One region of the Rhodoferax sp. RT5P35 genome, then DNA from elsewhere that is predicted to be linked to it. Evidence: riboswitches for the same ligand, from Rfam matches in the RefSeq annotation. Region 1 holds a riboswitch; the other holds the start of a gene.
What was found. A riboswitch is a leader RNA that binds a small molecule or an ion and turns the genes downstream of it on or off. The one in region 1 is predicted to bind glycine.
Positions count from the first base shown of each region.

Region 2: another riboswitch for glycine. It lies ahead of AC097L_RS18780 (D-amino acid dehydrogenase); the one in region 1 lies ahead of gcvT (glycine cleavage system aminomethyltransferase GcvT).

Region 1 is NZ_JBWMAX010000001.1:423,310-428,061, reverse strand. Features, by position in the region: gene AC097L_RS01880 (GGDEF domain-containing protein) at 1-620, opposite strand, end outside; gene AC097L_RS01875 (chemotaxis protein CheC) at 665-1,276, opposite strand; gene AC097L_RS01870 (response regulator transcription factor) at 1,273-1,671, opposite strand; gene AC097L_RS01865 (amidohydrolase family protein) at 1,827-3,101, shown strand; glycine riboswitch at 3,117-3,217, shown strand; glycine riboswitch at 3,224-3,348, shown strand; gene gcvT (glycine cleavage system aminomethyltransferase GcvT) at 3,400-4,533, shown strand; gene gcvH (glycine cleavage system protein GcvH) at 4,559-4,752, shown strand, end outside.
Region 2 is NZ_JBWMAX010000013.1:45,297-50,048, reverse strand. Features, by position in the region: gene AC097L_RS18790 (EAL domain-containing protein) at 1-169, opposite strand, end outside; gene AC097L_RS18785 (substrate-binding periplasmic protein) at 218-1,027, opposite strand; gene AC097L_RS18780 (D-amino acid dehydrogenase) at 1,253-2,476, opposite strand; glycine riboswitch at 2,528-2,637, opposite strand; glycine riboswitch at 2,769-2,874, opposite strand; gene AC097L_RS18775 (anti-sigma factor) at 2,892-3,614, opposite strand; gene AC097L_RS18770 (sigma-70 family RNA polymerase sigma factor) at 3,611-4,189, opposite strand; gene AC097L_RS18765 (DUF3455 domain-containing protein) at 4,240-4,752, opposite strand, start outside.

The DNA of each region.
Region 1 (4,752 bases):
AGCACCCGGTCTCCCGCCGGGTGGCCGTAGGTATCGTTGTATGTTTTGAAGTAATCCACATCCAGCATTACCAGCGACAGCGGGGTCTTGTGGCGCTGGGCGCGGCTCAGTTCGGCGGCCAGCTTCTGGTCGAAATACTTGCGGTTGTAGATGCCGGTCAGGCCATCAATCACTGCCTCGCGGGAAAGCTTTTCAGAACGTGACTGCAGCAGCCGCTCACGCTTCACGAAGCTGCTGGTGTCGGTGATCTGCAACATCACCAAAAACGCGTCCGCACCGCCGCTGTCATAGCGCACGGGCACCAGAGTCAGCGACTGTGGCATGCGTTGCTGCGGGCCAATAGCGACGTCTTCGGGGCGCAGGTACAAGGGCAAGGGCGTACGGTGCAGCACATTGGACAAAACGACCGGCAGCTTGTAGGCCAGTACATTTTTCAGGGCGCTGATGAAAGACAGCGACAGGCCGTTGGCGAACACCGACTGCAGCGTGCAGCCCAGTGCCGCCGGGGCAGTAATACCGCTGTGGCGCACCACCCAGGCGTTCCACAGCAGCACTTCACCACGCGGGTTGAGCACAATCAAACCGCTGCCCAGTGCGTCCACCATTTCGGACCATGGCAACAGCGACCCTACAGAGCTGGCGGACATCCAGGCTGGCGACGGATTCAAATGCGCGCCAAAAATGCATCCAGGGAGGCAACCAGCCCCTCTAGCGAGCTGGCGCTGAGCAAAAACACCAGGTAGCCTTGGGTATCGCGCTTTTCGATGGTCAGGTCAATATGCAGCACCAACACCATAGGCTGGGTCTCGTCGGACATCAGCTTGCCAATCACCGTGTCGGCACCGTCCACCGAATAATCGGGCAAGGTGCTGCTCAGGTCGATGCTGAGCATGTCGGCAATGGCCGATAAACAGGCGTTCAGAATCACATTGCCCAGCTCGCACATAGCCTCGTGCTCAAACTCCACCAGATCTTCGACGCTGACCTGCGAACCCAGCATTTCCTGCACAATTTCCAGCGCTTTTTCTTCGCGAAATAGCAGGGTGGCCTCCAGGCTGAAGGGACCGCCAAATTTTTGCCGCACAGCACCAAGGCGCCCGCCCCGCAGCGACAGCGTTTCGGCGTTGACATCGGTACGGTCGAAAAACTGGATGCGCGGCACCGACAAAAGCACTTCGTCACCAACGATTTCACTCAGGCTGGCCGCAGCCTGGCCGGCGCCGACGTTGAACACCTCGGTCAACGCATCCAGTTGCAGCTCAGACAGATTGATCACAGCAGACTTTCAAAAAAAGTGAGCGCCTCGGTCACGCTTTTATCGCTCACGGGTTTGGCCACAAACTTCACGCCCAGCTCCGCCGCACGCGTCTTCTGGCTTTCCTGGATGTTGGCCGAAAACAGGGCCAACCGCAACGTGGGACGCTGGCGTTTGAGGTGCTCGGCTGCATCGGTACCCAGCATGCCGGGCATATTGATGTCCATGGTGCAGTAATCGAACATCTGGGTGGCCGCCAGGGCCAGGGCCTCGTCGCCGCTGGCCGCCTCCACCAGGGTCCAGGTGGGGCGCTTGGCCAGCACCAGCGTGCGGATCATCATGCGCGAAACCCGGCTGTCGTCGACGATCAAAAGGGTAGTGGAGGGGGTCTCGTTGGTAGCAGTGGTGGTGGTCATGTTGGGGCAGGCTCTAGGGGCATGAAAATGATTGTCGCGCTAAGTCGCGGCCATGTGTCAGGATGTTACCAATCCATAGCGCGCTGCCAGCACCAGACGTGTAAAAATTATTTGCGTTTGCGCCCTCCTCCATCCCACTCTATTACGCTAGTCCTATGCTCGACCTCCTCGTTACCCACGCCACTTTGCCCGATGGCCGCACCGGCATGTCGATTGCCGTGCAAAACGGCCGCATCACCGAAGTCGCCGCGGGCCTGTTGGCACCCGCGCACCAGACCCTCGATGCGCAGGGCCTGCTGGTCAGCCCACCGTTTGTTGATGCGCACTTTCACATGGATGCCACGCTGAGCTACGGCTTGCCGCGCGTCAACCAGAGCGGCACCTTGCTCGAAGGCATTGCACTCTGGGGCGAGCTGAAGCCCGACCTGACCCAGGAAGCCCTGGTCCAGCGCGCCCTGGCCTACTGCGACTGGGCGGTGGGCAAGGGCCTGCTGGCCATCCGCAGCCACGTGGATATTTGCGACCCGCGACTGCTGGCGGTAGAGGCGCTGCTGGAAGTGAAACACCAGGTTGCGCCGTACCTGGACCTGCAGCTGGTGGCTTTTCCACAAGACGGTGCCCTGCGCGACCCGCTGGCCATGGACAAGCTGAAACGCGCACTCGACATGGGCGTGGACGTGGTAGGCGGTATCCCACACTTCGAGCGCACCATGGCCGATGGGGCCTTGAGCGTGAAACTGCTGTGCGAGCTGGCCGCAGAACAGGGCAAGCTGGTGGACATGCACTGCGACGAGTCCGACGACCCGATGTCGCGCCACATCGAAACCCTGACTTTCGAGGCCCAGCGCCTGGGCCTGCAGGGCCGCGTTACCGGCTCGCACCTTACTTCCATGCACAGCATGGACAACTATTACGTCTCCAAGCTGCTGCCGCTGATGGCCGAGGCGCAGATCCATGTGGTCAGCAACCCGCTGATCAACATCACCCTGCAAGGCCGGGGCGACAGCTACCCCAAGCGCCGCGGCATGACCCGCGTGCCCGAAATGATGGCCCACGGCCTGACCGTCGCCCTGGGCCAGGACTGCGTGATGGACCCCTGGTACAGCCTGGGCAGCGGCGACATGCTGGAAGTAGCCAGCATGGGCCTGCACGTGGCCCAGATGACCAGCCAGGCCGCGATGCGCCAGTGCTTTGATGCCGTCACTGTCAACCCGGCGAAGATTTTGCAGCTGGAAGGCTACGGCCTGGAGGCCGGTTGCTGGGCCGACTTTGTGCTGCTGCAAGCCCAGGACCCGGTGGAAGCCATCCGCCTGCGCGCCACCCGGCTGCAGGTCTACAAGCGCGGCAAGCTGCTGGCGCAAACCCCGGCCGCCACGGCCAAGCTGGACCTGCCCGGACGACCTTCGCAGACCGATTGGCTGCTGCGCTAACCGCCATGGTTAGAATCTAGCCTGTCAGGAGAGAGTTCTTCCAGCAAGAACCGCCGAAGGCGCAGGACCCCGCTACGTGGGTCTGAACGCTCAGGCAAAAGGACTGACAAGCGCTTTAACAAGCGTCTCCCCCTGGAGAGAAACCCGCCCTGGAGCGGGTTCACCGAAGGCGCAACCCGCAGTCGGCCTGCACCACCGCAAGGCCTGCCCGGCGAATCGCTCAGGTAAAGCGGACAGAGGGGGCCACACATGGTTTTTTGTAACCGTGATTTTCTGTGTGCCCTCTGAAAGAACCGCAATGTCCGATTTGCCCACACCACACCTGTTGACACCGCTCAACGCTCTGCATCTTGAACTGGGTGCACGCATGGTGCCCTTCGCCGGTTACAGCATGCCGGTGCAGTACCCGGCAGGTTTGATGGCCGAGCACCACCACACCCGCACGGCGGCGGGTCTGTTCGATGTGTCCCACATGGGCCAGTTGCGTCTGGTCGGCCCGGACGCGGCGGCGGCTTTTGAAACCTTGGTTCCGGTCGATGTGATCGATCTGCCGGTGGGCAAGCAGCGCTATGGCCTGCTGTTGAACGACGACGGCGGCATCCTCGACGACCTGATGTTCTTCAAGCGCGCCGACGACATCTTCGTGATCGTCAACGGGGCCTGCAAAGCGGCCGATATCGCCCACATCCAAGAAAAAATTGGCCAGCGCTGCCAGGTCATCCCCCTACCAGAACTGGCATTGCTGGCGCTGCAAGGCCCCCAGGCGGTGGACGCCCTCTCGCGCCTCGCACCCGGCGTAGAAAAGCTGGTCTTCATGACCGGCGGCCACTTCGATGTGGCGGGCATCCCCTGCTTTTTGACGCGCAGCGGCTACACGGGCGAAGACGGGTTTGAAATCTCGGTCCACAGCAGCCAGGCCGAAGCTCTGGCCCGCGCGTTGCTGGCCCAGCCCGAAGTCAAGCCCATCGGCCTGGGCGCCCGCAATTCGCTGCGCCTGGAAGCCGGGCTGTGCCTGTATGGCAACGACCTGGACACCACCACCACACCGGTCGAAGCAGGCCTGAACTGGGCCATCCAGAAAGTGCGGCGTACCGGTGGTGCGCGTGAGGGTGGATTTCCAGGTGCTACAAAAATACTAGCGAAACTCACACGCGGCACTAGCGCTACCGCTCGAAAACGTGTTGGACTCGTGGCCCTGGAGCGCATCCCCGTGCGCGAACACACCGCCCTGCAAGACACGGCGGGCAACGCCATCGGCGAAGTCACCAGCGGCCTGCTCGGCCCCACCGTGGACAAGCCGATTGCCATGGCCTACGTGGCCCCGGAATTCAGTGCCATCGGCACCCGCATCAATGCCGTGGTGCGAGGCAAAATCGTGCCGATGGAAGTCGTATCCATGCCTTTCACACCCAACCGCTACTTTCGCGGCTAATCCCATTTTTTACAGGAGCAACCCCATGAGCATCCACTACACCGAAGACCACGAATGGCTGAATATAGAGGGCGATATCGCCACCGTCGGTATTACCACCCATGCGCAAGACGCGCTGGGTGACGTGGTGTTTGTCGACCTGCCCGCGGTGGGCGCCAGCTTTGCCCAAAAAGACGTGGCCGGCGTGGTCGAGTCGGTGAAAGCCGCTGCCGACGTGTA
Region 2 (4,752 bases), on a different contig from region 1:
GTGCACTCGAGAGCAATTGGGTGTACTGCGACAAGGGCTCGTGGATGCGCAGTTCCAGCTCCCGGTCGTAGCGTTGTTTCAGCACCAGGCTGCCCATGACCAGGGCAGGCAGCAGAATCCCCAGCGCTACGCCCAGGGTCATGATCTGCCGCAGCGATAGCCTAGGCACGCCGTCCCTCGCCGCTTACGGCATGCAACCCCACAGAGCGCATAAGATTTACTTGGTACGCCACAGTTGGATATTGGCCTCGACCATTTTCTTCATCACGCCTTGCTTGGCTAGGGTGTACATGGCTTTGGCCAGGGCCGCCCGCATCGCGCTGGTGTTACAAGGGGATTTGTAGGACATGGTCAGGTACAGACTCTCGTTGCTGACCGACGGGTTAGCCGGCACCAGCCCGGGAATGGAAAATTTGGCAATATAAGCCAAGCCAGGGTCCTCTTCGTACACCAGATAGTCCACCCGGCCCAGTTGCAAAATTTTGAAGGCCTGCTCCAGGCTGGGCACGGTGTTGATCTTCAGGTTCTTTTTGGCGTAACGGTCAAAGTCCTCGCCAAAGCTGTTGTTGATGACGGTCATGCCCGACAGGTTTTTCAGATCCGACCACTGCCGATACTTCAGCGGAGCCTCTTGCCGCCCCCAGATCACCGAGCGGGTTTCGCGAAACGCCGGGTAGATGTAGTCCATGTAGTCCAGGCGCTCGACCGTGAAAAACGCCCCCGCTATCAGGTCAATGCGCCCCAGCCGGGCTTCTTCCTGCACCCGGGCCCACGAGCCTACGTAGCGCACCTCAATGGGGATGCCGATTTGTTTGGCCACCATTTGCACCAGATCGGCATTGGCCCCCACCAGGCGGCCCACATCGGCGGCATCGCGCCACAGGTAAGGGGGGTATTCGGGGTTACCCGTGGCAACCAGTTGCTTGCAGGGTTCGGCCGCCCACGCCGTGCTGCCCACGCAAGCCAGTACAACCGCCCGGAAAACCGGGTGGTGCAGCAGGCTGCTGATGGAACAAGGGAACCGCATGAACGTCCTTCTAGCCCGCAGGGTGTGAACAACCGATGGTTGAAGAATGGATGAAAGCAAGCCGTCGCGGCGAGAAACGCAAAACGCTCCACACCATGTAACGGACTGTATCCTTTTCAAGCCCCTCATATGCCCGCAAGAGCCCAAAATAATGCCAAAAACCCCGCATTTGCCAGACCAGACTCTACTTTACGCAGGAATGGGCGGCCATACCCTTACAGAAACTTACGGGGCAGTGGAACTGCCCACCATGGCAGCCACCATATCGGCCGTGACCGCCGACAGCGTCAGACCCAAATGCCCGTGCCCGGTGTTGTAGAACACGCCGGGCCGCTTGCCCGGCCCCACCCGCGGCATCAGGTTGGGCATCATGGGGCGCAGCCCGGCCCAGGGCACCACGTTCTCAGTCCGCACGCCGGGGAAACACTGCTGCACCCATTCCACCAGCGGGCGGATGCGGTCGGCCCGGATGTCGCGGTTGTAGCCGTTGAATTCGGCCGTGCCCGCCACCCGAAAACGCCCCAGCCCCAGGCGGCTGCTGACCAGCTTGGTTTCATCGTCCAGCAGGCTGACCATCGGGGCCGATGCCTGGCTGTGCGCGTCGTCCAGGTTCACGGTGATGGAATAGCCCTTGACCGGGTAGATGTTGACCCGGTCGCCCAACTGGGCGGCAATATCGCGACTGGCCGTACCCGCGCAGACCACCACGCCGTCGAACACGCTGGTGTGGATATCAGCACCGTCTTGCGCGGTAATGGTTACGGCCTGGCCATCGCTTTTGACGGTCTGGATGGCATGGCCGTAGCGGGTTTGCACGCCCAGGCGCTCGGCAGCCGCTGCGATGCCGGTGCTGAACTTGTGGATGTCGCCGGTGGTGTCGCTCTCGGTAAAGTAGCCGCCGTAGTAGTCGCCCGCCAGCGTGGGCTCAATCGCGCGCATCTCTTGCGGTGTCACGGCGCGGCGGTCCAGCCCGCCCTGAGCCAGCAGCTTGGAGACCTTGCCTGCGTGTACAAAGTTACCCTTGTCGCGGTAGATGTGCAGGATGCCTTCACGCTTATGGTCAAAGTCCAGGCCCTCCTCGGCCGCCCAGGCATCCAGGTGCTGGCGAGCGGCCATCGCCAGGCGGGTAGTTTCGATGGTGTTTTTTTCGTACTGCGGGATGGCGGCAATGAACTCGGCAAACCAGGCCATCTTGTGCCAGCTGGGCTTAGGGTTGACCAGCAGCGGCGCATCGCTACGCAGCATCCACTTCACACCCTTGAGCACCGTGGACCAGTGGTTCCACACCTCGGCGTTGGACACCGAAAACTGCCCGCCATTGGCAAACGAGGTTTCCATGGCCGCATAGCGGTGTTTTTCGAACAAGGTAACGGCATAACCGCGTTTAGCCAAAGCGTAGGCCGTGGTTACGCCCGTGATTCCACCGCCAATAACAGCAAAGTTTTTCATGATGAGACTTCCAAAACGTCAACAGGGGGATAGCAACAAACGTGCGCGGCTATCGCCCCCTCTGTTTTGGACCTGAGAGATTCACGGCTGGCATATTGCCAGTCCGCTTGCTCCTGCGGTGAGCCAGGTGACGAACCCAGCTACTCTTCAGAGAAATGTGACTCACCCCCAGGCTGCAGTGCTGCGCATCTTTCGCCAACCCCCTTGCAGGGGGCAGCACCTGCAGCCTGGCAAAGCCAGTTCTGCGGTGTTTCTGGAAAGTGCACGACCTACCCTTAACCGGCGGTGACTCGAATAGATACCGGTCCTTTTGCCTGAAAGTTTCCGGGGGCGGTTGCTCCTTCGGCGCTGATTTCTTGCGTGAAAGCAAGGGGAGCAGTCTCTCCCGGTATCTCGTGAGATTATCGCACCGGTATCACAGCACCTTCACCGCACGGCCAATGAACTGGATTGGGCCGGTGGGTTTATTGAGGGGTGAGCCGTTCACCGGCTCCAGGGTCAGCTCAAACAGCTGGTTGGGCTGCAGCGGCGGCAGCTTGTCCAGCGGGATGGTGATGGTTTGCCCCGGCTTGACCAGGCCTAGCGACACCGGGCCGTTCCAGCCCTCGCCCTTGGTCCAGAACTGCAGGGATTTCTCGGCGGGTACGGCCACCGGACCCAGCGCCGTCAGGCTGAGTTGCCGGGTGTCGCTGGCCTGGATGACCCAGCCGGGTGCCTTGTCTTGCGGCGCGACCAGCACCACCATGTACTGCGGCCCGACGGGTAGCACACCCTGGCGGGTCACCAACACCGAGGCCAGGATGGCGGCGGTGGCAAAACCGGCACCGGCCAGGCCGCGCCACAGGCCCAGCCGGTCCCACCACGGCGGGCTGGCTGGCAAGATGGCGGCTCGGCTCGGGGCCGCGGCGTGGGCCACGCTGCGGTCAATGCGCTGCCACAGTGCCTCGGACGGCTCTACCGGCTCGGCCAGAACGGCCAGCGGCAGCAACTGCTCTTGCCAGCGCTGCACGGCGGCCTGCAAAGCGGCATCGGTGGGCAGGCGCTGTTCCACCCAGCGGCGGCGGGTGGCCGAAAGCGTGCCCAGCACGTATTCGGCGGCCAGGTCGTCGGGCGATAGAGGTTCTTGCTGCGCGCTCATGCCATGCACTCCCGCAAGTTACCCATGCTGCGTTTGATCCAGGCTTTGACGGTGCCCAAGGGCGTTTGGGTGCGCTCGGCAATCTCGCCGTGCGAGCATCCATCCACATAGGCGTACAGGATGCAGTTGCGCCGCGCAGGCTCCAGCCGGGCCAGGCAGTCGTTGAGTTTGCCCAGGCTCATGTTCAGCTCAAAAGCATCCGTCACCTGGCTGTGCGCATCCATAGAACTTTGCGCATCCAGGGCTTCGGCGGTTTCTTCATCCACCGACACTTCACGGGCACCATTGCGTACGGCATTCAGTGCCAAATTACGCACCACGCTGAAGATCCAGCCCCGGCCCGTTCCGCGCTGGGCATCGAAACTGCGGGCTTGGGTCCAGATGTTCATAAAAGCGTCGTGCACCACATCTTCCGCCTGTTGGCGCTGGCGCACGATGCGCAGCGCCACACCCAGCAAGTGGCGGCTTTCTTGCCGGTAAATATCGTGCAGTGCCTGGCGGTCACCGCGGGCGCAGCCCTGGAGGGCGCGCTCGTAGTTGAAGTCTTCGGGAGTAGTCGTCACAGGCGGATCCATCGAAAGGAGTTACGTCCCTCGATGGTAGCCGCCGAAACCAGCTCTACTGTTTAGACAGCCTTCCAGAAAATGTAGTCGGCCTGGTACTTCACGATTTCTTTGGCGCCTTTGTTGGCCGGGCTGCAGGCGCTGGCCGGTGCCACACCGCCCTGGGTGGCTACGCGCTGGATGTGCGTCACACCCGCCATCGCGCCCATGCCCATGGCGGGGTTGGCCTTGACCAGCTGGTAGGGTAGGTTGCCGGTACCGGCGGGGGCTACGGCGAGTTGGGTGGCGGTAATTTTGGAGCCGTCCATGGATTCCCAGGTGGCGGGCGGGCCGTAGTACTTGCCGATTTGTTTGCCGCTGCGGTCGTTCAGAGCGGCGGTGGGGCCTACAAACACCCACTCGGTCATGCCGGGGGCGTTGGCCTTGTCGCGGCATTCGTAAGTGATCTCGCCCACGCCTACGGTTTCCAGGGCCACCTTGTTGCCCATGGGCACCTTGACGGCCTCGGGCAGGCTGTCCTGGCTGAACATGGGCTTGGCCGGGGCCATAGAGCCGCAGGCACTCAGCACAGCGGC